One region of the Butyricicoccus pullicaecorum genome, then DNA from elsewhere that is predicted to be linked to it. Evidence: riboswitches for the same ligand, from Rfam matches in the RefSeq annotation. Region 1 holds a riboswitch; the other holds the start of a gene.
The links. Region 1 has a riboswitch for FMN ahead of ribD (bifunctional diaminohydroxyphosphoribosylaminopyrimidine deaminase/5-amino-6-(5-phosphoribosylamino)uracil reductase RibD). Riboswitches for the same ligand answer to the same signal wherever they lie in the genome.

Region 1 (7,458 bases):
GCAGGTCGCGGGTATATCCTGCCACAATGTACCCTTTTTGATACGGCATCCGAACGAGCGTAATCTCTGCCGGAATGGGTGTGCCGTCCAGCTTTTGATGCATCCACGAGAAGACCGTGCGCCCCTCGCGGAACGCCTGGGAAATCTTTTCGTATGCGACCTCGGAGGACGGACGGCCATCGGGCTGGCAGGGCGGGGACAACTCAAAGAAGCGTTCTAGGTATTCACCCTCGTTGCGCAGGTCGAACAGCTCGACCACCGCGGTATTGCACGCCATATTCTCGAATTTTTCATTCCACACGTTAATGCTGAGCGGCGTTGCGTTCATCATCGTGCGCAGCAAGTCGTTGTCGCTGAGCATGGTGTTGTTGCGCTCCTGCTTATCAGCCCGTGCCGAACGGGACCGGAAACAGTCGGGGTGGGCAATCAGGTCACGCGCGAAGGTATCCGCGTCCAGCGGTTTGGACGTGTAATAGCCCTGACAGGTGTCGGCGTACAGGTTGTTGACCGTGCGCAGCTCGTCCTGCGTCTCGATGCCCTCAACGCACACGCGCAAGCCGGCGTTGTGGCACAGGGCAATGACCGCCTTGACGAAGTTATAGTTATAACTGTTGTTGTGAATGGATGTGATAAACGAGCGGTCGATCTTGACGATATCGCTCGGCAGCTGCTGCAAGCGTCCGAGAGAGGAATAGCCAGTGCCGAAGTCGTCGATCGCCAGCCGGATGCCGCCCGCACGCAGGGTGGACAGCGTCTGTGCAACACCGCTCTCCTCGTCGGCAAAGCAACTCTCGGTCAGCTCGAGCACCAGATGCTCGGGCGGCAGACCGATCTCGTTTAACGTCTGGAACACGCGCTGACTGAACCCGTCGCCGAGCGACTGATAGAGCGAGACATTGACGTTCATGGTGAATTCGGGCAGCTGCTCGACCCAAGTCTTGCACACTGACACCGCCTGTCGGAATGCCCACATGCCCACGTCGCTCATCAGTCCCTCGCGCTCGAGCAAGGGAACGAAGCTGTCCGGTCGAATGCGTCCGAATTCCGGGCTTTCGTAGCGCAAAAGCGCTTCTGCACCCACCAAACGCAGCGAATCTGCCGTGCAAATGGGCTGGTACACCAGATAAAAGCCCTCAAATCCGCGGGCGACGCTCTGGCTGAGTTCCTGAATCAGTTTTTGCTCGTGCAGGGTGCTTGGCAGCATGGACGGGCAGAAGATTTTGAGTCGGTTCTTGCCGCTCTTCTTGGCCTGACGCATGGCAAGCACCGCGTTGCGCAGCAGACCTGCCCAATCAGGCCCGCTGTCGGCAAACATCGCCACGCCGCCCGAAATGCTGAACTGATAGCTGATGCCGTCCAGGCTGCGCAGGTGGCGGACGTACTCCTGCAAGCACTCGAACAGCTCGCGCATCTTGGCATGATTGCACGCACGGCACAGCACGAGGAACTGGTCGCCGTTGAGGCGGTACAGGTCAGCGCCCTCGGGCAGAAGTGCCTGCAATTCCTGAATGACTGTGCGCAGTACCATATCGCCGAATGCGTGTGAGTACAGCATATTGATGCGGGTAAAATCGTCGATGTTAAAGAGCAGAATGCCGCACTGCTGCGCCTGTCCGTGCGCAATCAGCGACTCGACCACCCGGCGGCAGCGGTCACTCGTGTGCAGACCGGTCACGCGATCGACCTCGCCGTCCTGCTCGAGATTCTCCAGAATGCCGATGACGTGGGTGGGCTTGTCCATGCCGGGCGGCTGGTAGATGCGTCCGCGCGCACGCACCCAGAAATACCGTCCTGAGGTTGCACGCATCTGAAATTCGTCGTCAAAAGTTTGTTTCTGTGTGCTGTACAGCAGCGAAATAGACTCGTCTACCCGGTCGCGATCACGCGGGTGAATGCGCGCAAGCCAGGTTTCACGCGCGTTCTGAATCACACACTCGGAAAAGCCGAAATCCTGCCTTGCTTTTTCCGAGATACAGATGCGGTCGCTCCTGATGTCGGTCAGGTACAAATATCCCATAATACTGTCTGCAACCGCGTCGTAAAGAAACTCCAGTGACGGGACAAAATCATGTATATTCATTTCCATTTTTGCCCTCCTGGGTACGTACTTTCAGCCGGTCAAAAATCGTGTGCAGACGGGCAAACCGTCCAGATTTTTTGCGGCAGAAAGGATGATTTATTTCTATCATTCTCTCACGTCCGAGGTACCTCTGTCAAGCCTTTCTATGTTTCATCTCCCGTCAAATGCACACCGCTGTTCTAGTCCGCGCGCGCCCTATTTTGTGTTTTATATTCCCTACGTTTTGTATCATTCATCCGGGTACAAAAACCTCTGTCCCATCGCATGGTTTCTGACCTTTTTTGTCCTCTCATTTGGCCCGCTGGTTTTGGGCTGCCCACATATTTTTTACGGCACTGTGCTAAAATAATGCTTGACAAAATTCGCCGTCCGGGCGTATACTGGCCTCGTTGATAGAACATACATCTTCAGGGCAGGGTGCAATTCCCTACCGGTGGTACAGCCCACGAGCCGCAAGGCATGATTCGGTGAAACTCCGAAGCCGACAGTACAGTCTGGATGAAAGAAGATGACAAAACCCCAAGATCACATGATCTGCGTGTATTTGCCGAACTTTTACGCCCTGGAATGCTTGCATTCCGGGTTTTTTTGTTGGTAAATGCGCTTATTTTTCGATTTTGTCTCATGCCCTGAACCCCAAGGTTCGGGGCATCTTTTTTTGCAGAAATGAGGCGGTATTTTATGAGCCATTCGGCTGAAGATCTGGAATATATGCGCCGTGCGCTGTCGCTTGCCGCACGCGGCGCGGGACATGTCAGCCCCAATCCTCTGGTCGGCGCGGTCATCGTCCGAGATGGCCGGGTGATCGGTGAGGGATGGCACGCCATGTTCGGCGGGCCGCACGCCGAGCGCAACGCGCTGGCAAACTGCACCGAGTCACCGCGCGGCGCGACCATCTACGTGACGCTTGAACCCTGCTGCCACCACGGCAAGACCCCGCCGTGCACCGACGCGCTCATCGAACAGGGACTTGCGCGCGTGGTCGTCGGTTCGTCCGACCCCAACCCGCTGGTTGCCGGGAAGGGCGTGCGCATCCTGCGCGAACACGGCATTGAAGTGGTGGAAAACGTCCTGAAAGACGAGTGTGACCGCTTAAACGCACCGTTTTTCCACTATATTCGCAACAAAACACCCTTTGTGGTGCTCAAATACGCCATGACCATGGACGGCAAGATTGCCACACGCACGGGCGCTTCCCAGTGGATTACCGGCGAAATTGCACGTGAGCAGGTGCATCGCGACCGCAACCGGTACACGGCGATCATGGTCGGTGTGGGCACGGTGCTGGCCGACGACCCCATGCTGACCTGCCGCATCCCCGGCGGACGCGACCCCATCCGCATCGTGTGCGACAGCCGCCTGTCTACCCCGCCCTCCGCCCGTCTGGTCGAGAGCGCGGGCAGCCTGACTACCATCTTGGCGACCTGCTGCACCGACTCCGACCGCCACGCACCCTATCTGGCCGCGGGATGCGAGATTTTGACCGTTCCGGCAGACGCCGACGGGCATGTCGATCTTGCAGCGCTCATGCAGGCACTCGGCGCACGCGGCATCGACAGCATCGTGCTCGAGGGCGGCGGCACGCTCGCCTGGGCGGCGCTGCGTGCGGGTATCGTCCACCGTGTCCAAGCCTACATCGCGCCCAAGCTGTTCGGCGGCGCACAGGCCAAAACCCCGGTGCAGGGCGTGGGCGTTGCCTACCCGGACGACGCCGTCCACCTGTCCGCACCCCGTGTCACCCAGCTGGGCGACGATCTGCTGCTGGAAAGTGAGGTCATTGCATGTTTACAGGAATCGTAGAGGAAGTCGGACGGGTACAGTCCATCCGGCGCGAGCCGGCAAACGCCGTGCTGACGATTACAGCGTCCAAGGTGCTCGAGGACGTGCATCTGGGCGACAGCATCGCGGTGTGCGGCGTGTGCCTGACGGTCACTTCGTTTACATCGAGCGCGTTCACCGCCGACGTGATGCACGAGACGCTGAACCGCTCGTCGCTCGGCGCACTGGGGCCGGGCAGTCCGGTCAATTTAGAGCGCGCCATGCCTGCAAATGGCCGCTTCGGCGGGCATATCGTGTCCGGTCACATCGACGGCACGGGCAGAATCACCCGTATTCGACCGGACGGCAATGCGGTCTGGTATACGGTCAGCGCCACGCCGTCGCTGCTGCGCTACATCGTGGAAAAAGGCTCGATCGCCATTGACGGCATCAGCCTGACCGTCGCGCAAGTCACCGGACGCGACTTCTCGGTCTCCATCATCCCGCACACCCAGGGACAGACCACCCTGTCCGCCCGACGGGTCGGGGATACGGTCAATCTGGAGACCGACTGCATCGGAAAATATGTCGAAAAACTGCTGGGCAGCCCGGATGCGGGCATCACCCAGGCATTCTTAGCCCGCTGCGGCTACTGATTTGGGAGGCTTTTTTATGCAACAGTACAACACCATCGAGCAGGCGCTCGAAGACCTGCGACAGGGCAAGATCATCCTGGTCACCGACGACGAAAACCGCGAAAATGAGGGCGATATGATCTGCGCCGCGCGGTTTGCGACCACAGAAAACGTCAATTTCATGGCGAAGTATGCCAAGGGACTGATCTGCACGCCCATGAGCGAGGAGATTGCCCAGCGTCTGGGTCTCGAGCAGATGGTTAAGGTCAACACCGACAACCACCAGACCGCCTTCACCGTGTCCATTGACCACGTCAAGACCACGACCGGTATCTCGGCCGAAGAGCGCGGTTTTACCTGCCGTGCCTGCGTCGACCCGGCTTCCCGCCCGGAGGATTTCCGCCGTCCGGGTCATGTGTTCCCGCTGGTTGCCCGCCGCGGCGGTGTGCTGTGCCGTCCGGGTCACACCGAGGCCACCGTTGACCTCATGCGTCACGCCGGCCTGCCCGAGTGCGGTCTGTGCTGCGAGATCATGCGCGACGATGGCACCATGATGCGCGGCGACGAGCTGCGTGAGCACGCGGAAAAATGGGGCATGACCATGATTACCATTCGGGATCTGCAGGACTACTGCCGCCGTCACGACAAACACGTCGTGCGCGAGGCCTGCGCCGAGATGCCCACCCGTTTCGGTGATTTCCGCATCTACGGCTATATCAACGACCTGACCGGCGAGCACCATGTCGCACTGGTCAAGGGCGAAATTGGCGACGGCAAACAGCTTCTGTGCCGCGTGCACTCCGAGTGCCTGACCGGCGACGTGTTCGGCTCGGCGCGGTGTGACTGCGGCCAGCAGCTCGCGGCAGCCCTCACCCAGATCGAGAAAGAGGGACGCGGTGTGCTGCTGTACATGCGTCAGGAAGGCCGCGGCATCGGCCTGATCAACAAGCTCAAGGCGTACGAGCTGCAGGAACAGGGCTTTGATACGGTCGAAGCCAATGTCAAGCTGGGCTTTGCTCCCGACCTGCGCGAGTACTGGATTGGTGCGCAGATCTTGCAGGATCTGGGCGCGAAGGAGCTGCGTCTCTTAACCAATAACCCGGAAAAGGTCTATGGTCTGGACGGTTTCGGCGTGGAGATCGTCGAGCGCGTACCCATTCAGGTTGCCGCAACCGCGCACGACCTGTTCTACCTCAAGACCAAGCAGAAGCGCATGGGACATATCTTGAACTACTAAGCACAAAATGACCGAAAGGATGAGTATAATGAATCTGTTTGAAGGAAAACTGACCGCGCAAAACATCAAGGTGGGCATCGTTGCCGCACGTTTTAACGAGTTCATCACCAGTAAGCTGCTGGGCGGCGCAATGGACGGCCTGACCCGCCTGGACGTGCGCGAGGAGGACATCGACGTTGCCTGGGTACCGGGTGCGTTTGAGATTCCGCTGATTGCGTCCAAGATGGCACAGAGCGGTAAGTACGACGCGGTCATCTGCTTGGGCGCTGTCATCCGCGGCAGCACCAGCCATTATGATTATGTGTGCGCGGAAGTGTCTAAGGGTATCGCACAGGTATCACTGTCGACCGGCGTACCGGTTATGTTCGGCGTGCTGACCACCGATACCATTGAGCAGGCGATCGAGCGTGCAGGCACTAAGGCGGGTAATAAGGGCTTTGACTGCGCACAGGGCGCAGTTGAGATGGTCAATTTGTGCCGCGCGATGGCTTAATCCCGCCCGCAGGCGAAATGAAGCTTTCGCTCAAGCCTTTCTCGAAAGGCTTGCGGAGTCTTGAGGCAGAGCCTCAAGTCGCGGCTCGCAAGCCGCGAAACTCCCCCTTTGATTCCGGTCTTTTGACCGGAATCAACCAAAATAAAAAAATAATCGCTCGCCGCAGCGAGCGAAATACCCCGCGGCCATTGGCCGCTCATGGGAAAGACCGTCCCTTCGGACGGTCTTTCCTTTTTTGTTTGTTTGAATTGATTCCCGGGGCGGACACCGGGAATCAAAAAGGGGATTCCGCCGTCTGCGGACGGCGTCTCAGGGCTCTGCCCTGAGAACCCGCAGCCTTTCGAGAAAGGCTGGCGAAAGCTTTAATTAGGGGTGCGGTGCTTTTAGCCTTTATGACCGTGGAACAGACCCGTGAGCCAATCCATAAACCCGTGCTTTTTATCCGGTTCCAGATCAATCATCTGATCATCCGGTTCGAGTGCCTTGGCCATCAGCATCTGTTGACTATCAATCGGCGTCTCACGAATCGGACGGGTACGATAAGAGCCGTCGCGCTGCAAAGCGCGTGCCTTGACGTTATCCGCCCAGCAAGTATCCATCAGATAATGAATCTTCTCGCGGACGTTCTGATCGTAGATCGGGCATGCAACCTCCACGCGCTTTTCGGTATTGCGCGTCATAAAGTCAGCCGAGGCGATATACATACGCTCGTCATTTCCCTGACCAAAGCAATACACGCGGGAGTGTTCGAGGAAGCGTCCGACGATGGAAATGACCTCAATATTCTCGGTTTTCTCTGGGATATCGGGCAGAATACAGCAGATACCGCGCACGATCATACGCACGCGCACACCGGCGCACGAAGCCTGTTTGAGTTTCTCAATCAGGTCGATATCAGTGATGGCGTTCATCTTGATGAAGATGCGGCCCTCGCCGCGCTTGGCGATCTCGCGGTCGATCTCGCGGATGATGCCAGTTTTGAGCGAGGACGGGGCGACCATCAGGTGCTCGTACTGACCGGACACATTGCCAATGGCGAGGTTCTGGAAGAAGTGGTTTGCATCCTGACCGATCGCCGGATTGGCTGTAATCAGCGACAAGTCGGTATACTGCAAAGCGGTCTTTTCATTATAGTTACCCGTGCCGACCTGGGTGATATACTGCACGCTGCCCTGGCTGCGGCGGGTAATCAGGCAGACCTTGGAGTGCACCTTATAGTTCTCCACGCCATAAATGACCGTGCATCCGGCGTCCT
Region 2 (7,458 bases), on a different contig from region 1:
CGCATGACGAGACCGCACTGGCTGAGGCTGAGATTGAGTATCAGGACGAGCCCTGCTCTTCGATCTATGTTAAGTTCGCGGTAACCGACGATAAGGGTGTTATTGAAAAGGCAATCGGTACCAAAGAGAACGTCTACTTCGTAATTTGGACGACCACCACCTGGACTCTGCCCGGCAACCTTGCAATTTCGGTCAATCCGTTCTTTGAGTATGATCTGGTTAAGGTACCCAATGGCGAGATCTACGTTCTGGCGAAGGAACTGGTCAACAGCGTTATGCAGGCTGCTGGCATTGAGTCCTGGGAAGTTCTGGCGACTCTGCTGGGCTCTGATCTGGAAATGATGAAGACCCAGCATCCGATCATGGATCGTGAGTCTGTAATCATCACCGGCGAGCATGTTACGCTGGATGCTGGTACCGGCTGTGTTCATACCGCACCTGGCTTCGGTGCAGACGACTTCATTGTCTGCCAGAAGTATAATATTCCGATCATCGTTCCGGTTGATGGCAAGGGCTATGCAACCGAGGATGCCGGCAAGTATGCTGGTATGTATTACGAGAAGACCACCCCGATCATTCTGGATGATCTGCGTGCATGCAATGCACTGCTCGCAATCGAGGATATCGTTCATAGCTATCCGCATTGCTGGCGCTGCAAGAACCCGATCATCTTCCGCGCAACCGAGCAGTGGTTCTGCTCTGTCGATGCGCTCAAGGATGACGCGGTTAAGGCTTGCCATGAGATCACTTGGCTGCCCGGCTGGGGCGAGGAGCGCATGACCTCCATGATCATGGAGCGCTCTGACTGGTGTATTTCCCGTCAGCGTATCTGGGGCGTTCCGATCCCGATCTTCTTCTGCAAGAAGTGCAGTAAGCCGCTGGTCAATGAGCAGACTATCAAGCTGGTATCCGATCTGTTCCGTGAGAAGGGCTCGAATGCTTGGTTTGAGATGGATGCAAGCGAGATTCTGCCGTCCGACATTCATTGTGAGTGCGGCTGCGGTGAGTTCGATAAGGAAACTGATACCATGGACGTATGGTTCGACTCCGGTTCGAGCTGGGCAGCAGTCATCGAGCAGCGTGAAGGCCAGCCCATCCCGGTTGACGTATACCTTGAGGGTAACGACCAGTACCGCGGTTGGTTCCAGTCTTCTATGCTGACTGCGATTGCAACCAAGGGTATTGCACCGTATAAGACGGTCATCACCCATGGTATGATCGTTGACGAAGAGCGTCAGAAGATGTCCAAGTCTCTTGGCAACGGCATCAGTCCGCAGGAGATTCTGGATCAGTATGGTGCAGATATTCTGCGTCTGTGGGTATCCTCGGCAGATTACCGTCAGGACATGCGCATTTCCAAGGAAATGTTCAAGCATCTGGCACAGAACTACCTCAAGATTCGTAACACCGCTCGTTACATTCTGGGTAACCTGGAAGGCTTCGATCCTAAGACTGATATGGTTGCATACAACGATCTGTGCGAGCTCGATCGTTGGGCACTGATGAAGCTGAATGATCTGGTTGCAAAGGTCATCAAGGGCTACGACGACTATGAGTTCCATGTCGTTCTCCATGCAATCCATAACTTCTGTGTCGTTGATATGTCCAACTTCTACCTGGATGTTATCAAGGATCGCCTGTACTGTGAGGAGAAGAATGGCGTACTGCGTCGTTCGGCTCAGACCGCAATGTACGAGATTCTGGATGCACTGGTGCGCATGATTGCACCGATTCTGTGCTTCACCGCTGACGAGATCTGGCAGGCAATGCCGCATCGTGACGGCGATGACGCTGCAAACATTGTTCTCAATGCAATGCCTCAGGTAAATCCGGCATGGGCATTTGCAGAGGAAGCTTCCAGCAAGTGGGACAAGCTGATCGCACTGCGTGACGATGTCAACAAGGCACTGGAAGAGGCTCGTAAGAACAAGGTAATCGGTAAGCCGCTGGAGGCATGGGTCACTGTCTATGCCGACGATGAGACGGCAGCTCTGCTGGAGACCGTACCGGCTGATGAGCTGGCTGCACTGTGCATCGTTTCCAAGCTGCGTGTCATCCGTGGAAACGGCGAGGGCATGCAGGGCGAGAACCTGCCGGTTCAGATTGCAATTGAGCGCGCTTCGGGCGATAAGTGCGAGCGCTGCTGGATGTATGTCGATTCGATCGGCCAGGATTCCAAGCATCCGACGCTGTGTGCACGCTGCGCCGCGGTTGTAGGCGAATAAAATATTGAAAATAAAAGGACAGGCAGCAATGTCTGTCCTTTTTTAAGGAGTTTTGTTATGATCATTGCGATCGTGATTATTTTAATGGTTTTGCTTGATCAGCTGGTAAAATACTGGGCACTGATCAAGTTGTCTGCAATCGGAACAATCCCACTGATTGACGGTGTATTTCACCTGACCTATGTCGAAAATCGAGGTGCAGCATTCGGTATTCTGCAAGATCAACGCTGGCTGTTTCTGGTGATGACACCGATCATTTTGGCTGTATTGGCTTATGTGCTGCATAAGAAGTATATTCGTACCAAGCTTGGCCGCGTGTCGGTTTATCTTATTGCAGCCGGTGCGGTGGGCAATCTGATTGACCGTGCATGGCATGGATTCGTGGTCGACCTGTTTGACTTCCGTCTGATTCATTTTCCCGTGTTCAACGTGGCCGATATCTATGTCGTCATTGGCGTAGTGCTGTTCTTCTATTATTACCTGATTCAGCACGATAAGGCGGTGCCGCATGAATGAGCAGATTTTTGCCGTTTTGCCCGAACAGGAAGGCAAGCGTATCGACGCATTTGTCTGCGAGCAGCTTGACGGTATTACGCGCAGCATGGTGCAGAACTGGATTGAACAGGGGCATGTAACGCTGGCTTCTGGAAAGACAGTCAAGAAAAATTATAAGGTCAGTGCGGGCGATGAAGTGATCGTACAAATGCCAGAACCGCAGTCTGTGGAGATCGAACCGGAGAATATCCCGATTGATATTGTCTATGAAGACGAAGATATCATAGTCGTCAATAAGGCACGTGGCATGGTGGTTCATCCGGCCGTGGGAAATTGGAATGGTACCTTGGTCAATGCACTAATGTATCATTGCGGTGACCGACTCTCAGGAATCAACGGTGAGATCCGTCCGGGTATTGTGCACCGTATCGATAAGGACACCAGCGGCCTGCTTGTAGTGGCAAAAAATGATTTAGCGCATCAGTCGCTGGCTGAGCAGATTGCCTGCCATTCTGCCGCACGAGAATATCAGGCGATTGTGGTAGGCGCACCGCGCGAAGATCAGGGAACGATTGCCCAGCCAATTGGCCGACATAAGGTTGATCGTAAGAAAATGGCCATTGTACCGGAGGGACGACATGCGGTGACGCATTATCAGGTTCTGAAACGTTTTCGGGGATATAGCCTGTTGGCATTTCAGCTAGAAACCGGACGTACACATCAGATCCGTGTACACATGGCATCCATCGGCCATCCGATCATTGGGGATCCGCTGTATGGCTTGAAAAAGGATCGGTTCAGTAGCTTAGACGGACAATGTCTGCATGCTTGGCGCTTGTCTCTCGATCATCCGAGAACAGGGGAACGCATGGTGTTCGAAGCACCCCTACCGGAGTATTTTATAGCAATTTTGAATAAAATGGTGCAGGAAAATGGGTAAATTTGACGGAATTGTATTGTTAAGTGATATGGACGGCACGCTTTTGGACGATCAAAAGCATATTTCCGAAGAAAATCAACGCGCAATCGATCGATTTGAGCGTGAAGGCGGCTGTTTTTGTATTGCAACAGGTCGTCCACCGATGACAACGGTTGATTTTGAGGAGCTTCTTCCGGCGGATGCACCTAGAGTATACCTAAATGGTGCATTTGTTCGGGACGGAGCGGGGAAGACGTTGGCGTCGCTGCCGTTAAATGATGAGATTTGGACGTTAATTGACCGTATTGCACAGGAATTTCCGATGGTGGGCTGTGAATTGTTCGCATCTGAGCAGATTTATCTGCATCGTTCCAGCCCGGAGTCGATGCGGCACCAGCAGATGGCAAGCTGTGAATTTACAGATTTTGCGCAGTATCGTCCTGGAGAACCGCTGTATAAGGCGAATTTCACCGGACAGCCTGAGATTTTAGCACAGGTGCGTGAGGCGTGCGCGGATTTACTTGCACAGTATGAGGCTGCATCGTCAACGCCGATTTTTCTGGAAGTGACAGAAAAGCGTGCAAGTAAGGGTGAAGCATTGCGCACGATCAAACAAGAGCTGAATGCAAAACGAGCGTATGCAATTGGCGACAGCGGAAATGATTTGTCAATGCTGTTGGCAGCAGATTTTAGCTTTGCACCGGAAAATGCAGATGCAGACATTTTAGAGATTGTGTCACAAGTTGTGCGCAGAAATACACAGCACGCAATTGCGCATGCGATTGAAGTGATTGAACAGCAGTTATAACGTGTATCACATGAAAAAATCAGCACCGGAGATTGGGAGGTGCTGATTTTTTGAGATATTATTAACTATACAAAATAAAGATTTTGTATAGTTGAGAGTAGGGACTTCTCCGGAATCCTGGAAATTTCTTAGTTTTCTGCGATTTTATGAAATCCCCAATATTGCACTTATACAGCATGTACATGCATGTTTTTTTATTTCTCCAGTGATCGATACAATCATTTTTATATTTTCTTTGTAAGTTTAATTGTTTGCGATCACTGATTAGATCAGTTTAGATATTTTGTCCGTTCCAAATTTCATTTCAAAAACAAAATCTTGATTGATTTTTAAATTTGTATTTTGCCAATCTATTTGCATTTACATATATTTACCCATATTGCAGCCATTTTGAAATTAAAATCCCCTGATTTCAGCTTGATTTTGAGAGTTCTCTGCATAAACACATATAAAAAGCCGCCTGCATCGTGCAAGCGGCTTTTCGGGTATAAATTTGAACAATGACTTAATTAGTGGTTGCCGGATGATGTGCGCTCAGACGCTTTTCCTTGATAAATACGCTCAAACGCTTATAAACCAGCATGGTAATGGTGGTCAGGATGATGCCCTTGATCATGGTGAACGGGAAAACACCCAGGAACAAATATGCGTTCATGCCATCAATAGCCGGATTTACACTCTTGCACAGATCAAAGATCATATCCAGGTTCCAGCCCATACCTTTTACGTAGAACGGCAGAATGATCAGCTTGTTGGTAATCATTGCAACAATCGACATAACAACGGTACCAACTGCACAGCCAACAAATGCGCCCTTGCGAGAGGTGTGGAGACGATAGAACGTAACAGCGATGATAATCAGCGTACAAGTCAGCAGAAAATCCTGCAGCTCACCAGTGCCGGCCGTCTGGGTCTGCGTTACATGAATGAGATCCTTAATCGCAGCCATCGCGATGCCGGGGCCAACGCCAAAAATAAAAGCACCAATCAAAATCACTGCACCGCTCAAATCAATTTTGAGGAACGGCGGCATAAACGGCAGCGGAAATTCGAAATACATCAGAACCGTTGCGATTGCTGCAAACACGGCTGTGTAAGTGATTTTCATGGTTTTTGTCATTTTGGTTGACATAAGAATACAGCTCCTTCTTTCCTACCGTCCTGTTGAGGAAATAAAACAACCCCGAGGAAACAAATCAAATTGCTCCAAGGGGCTTAAAAAGTAGGCATAGAAAAGCAAGTAGCTTTGTGCTATGTCACCTGTTTCTTTCATCCGGACTTTAACCGTCGGTTGGGATTCTCACCCATCATGCCCTAAGGCTCGCAGACTTACAGTACATAGACTGATTCACTGCCGGTGGAGACTTTCACTCCGCCCTGAAACAGAACGATCTTTAATTTCTGATATCATTATACTATATCGAGATGGATTGTCAAGCGTCTAGCCTTACTTTTTTCTGATTTCTTCGACAAGTGCAGCCAATTCATCGCGATTGGAAATCACATTAAGAAATTCGATCAGCGCGTTGGCAGAAAGTGTAGTAGGAAGCCCAAGTTCACGCAGGACTTGTGTGCGCAGCTTCTCGCTGCCCGGTTGACCGGATAATCCAAGTGCATAGAGATCGGCTTTCTTGATCGGAGAGATTGCGCGCTGAGCATGCTCAGTACACTTCCCTGTCTCTTCCCCACTTGTATCATCTAAGATCGTGGCACCTGCACGCCGCAGCGCTTCGCGCAGTACATCGGGCTTCATACCCTCGACGCCGAGCTTCCCTTCTTTGGATGCTGTGCGCTTGCGCGGTTCCTTGCCGAAGATCTCCGGAATATAAGCATGCTTAACCTGAGATGCTGGAATGGAACCTTTCAGATAGTTTCGGATGACTAAGCCAGCACCATCACTGTCGGTCAAAATGAGCAGCCCGCGTTTTTTTGCCAGCTGACGGAACATCGATAGACGCTCTTTGTCGGAAAAAATGCGAAAGCCACCGGTTTCAAGCACGATGGTATCGACCAACTGCTTGACCGTGTTTACGTCATATCGACCTTCAACAATAATTGCTTCTTTAATGCGAATCATGAGCGCTCCAATCCGGCTGCCATTTCCAATAAGGCAAGCTCAATCAGTTTTTGTTTGTCTGCCGCACTGCTTTTGAGTGCAGCATCGGTCTGACCACACAGTAAGACCGATTGCCGCAGCCAACTTTCGGGTAGTTTATGCGCAGCGGAACGAATGCGCTTTGCATAGTACGGAGAGGCAGAACCTAAGAGACTGAGCAGTTCCTTCTCGCTTCCTCGCGCAGATTCGTTCAGTTTGGCGGCATATAGACGCTGCATGTGACGTGCAATCGTGGAAAAAATGACGACCTCAGGATTTTTCTGCGCAAGTAAGTCATTGACCAGAGCGATTGCCTTGTCAAAGCGACGCTCTGTGATTGCATCACTCAGGTCGAATACAACTGCATCGAGTACCTTGGTGCATACCGTGTCAATATGATATCGTTTGATCGTGCCTGTGGTGCAGAATGCAGCAGCTTTTTCGATTTCCGTGATCAAATTGGTCATGGAAGTGCCGCACAGGAAAATGAGATACCGCGCGGTATCGTCATCAATGCCGCGATCGAGCGCACGGAAGCGTCTGCGAATCCAGTCTACCAGCTGTCGTTCGTCCAAGTGTTCAAAGGATACGAACGTACCTGCTTTGGATAGCACCTGATGGATTTTCAGGCGTTTGTCCGGTTTACATTCGATGACATCATAGTGGAAGATCAGACAAATGTATTCGGGCAGATCGGCGAGCAGCGCAGGCAGAAATTCACTGAAAGCCGCAGGCATTTTGTAGAGATCGAAGTCATGGACGATGACCAATTTGCGTTCGGCCATAGCAGGATAGCTCTCGATCGCATCGCGCAGCTGATCGGGAGACATCGATTTTCCGTCAAATTCAAACAGATTAAACTCTGCAAACGGACTGTCTCCGATGATTGCCTTTTTGCACTCACCCAGATAATGCA

Region 2: it holds a riboswitch for FMN, as region 1 does, so the genes downstream of both, B5F17_RS04395 (ECF transporter S component) here and ribD (bifunctional diaminohydroxyphosphoribosylaminopyrimidine deaminase/5-amino-6-(5-phosphoribosylamino)uracil reductase RibD) in region 1, are expected to answer to the same signal.

The regions. Positions count from the first base shown of each region.
Region 1 covers NZ_NFKK01000013.1:61,346-68,803, reverse strand. Annotated here, with positions in the region: gene B5F17_RS10710 (bifunctional diguanylate cyclase/phosphodiesterase) at 1-2,086, opposite strand, end outside; FMN riboswitch at 2,480-2,594, shown strand; gene ribD (bifunctional diaminohydroxyphosphoribosylaminopyrimidine deaminase/5-amino-6-(5-phosphoribosylamino)uracil reductase RibD) at 2,762-3,880, shown strand; gene B5F17_RS10700 (riboflavin synthase) at 3,862-4,494, shown strand; gene B5F17_RS10695 (bifunctional 3,4-dihydroxy-2-butanone-4-phosphate synthase/GTP cyclohydrolase II) at 4,511-5,710, shown strand; gene ribH (6,7-dimethyl-8-ribityllumazine synthase) at 5,739-6,203, shown strand; gene B5F17_RS10685 (hypothetical protein) at 6,200-6,403, opposite strand; gene ppk1 (polyphosphate kinase 1) at 6,587-7,458, opposite strand, start outside.
Region 2 covers NZ_NFKK01000003.1:248,979-256,436, reverse strand. Annotated here, with positions in the region: gene ileS (isoleucine--tRNA ligase) at 1-2,225, shown strand, start outside; gene lspA (signal peptidase II) at 2,283-2,741, shown strand; gene B5F17_RS04405 (RluA family pseudouridine synthase) at 2,734-3,660, shown strand; gene B5F17_RS04400 (Cof-type HAD-IIB family hydrolase) at 3,653-4,447, shown strand; gene B5F17_RS04395 (ECF transporter S component) at 4,953-5,579, opposite strand; FMN riboswitch at 5,705-5,836, opposite strand; gene B5F17_RS04390 (ribonuclease M5) at 5,895-6,524, opposite strand; gene holA (DNA polymerase III subunit delta) at 6,521-7,458, opposite strand, start outside.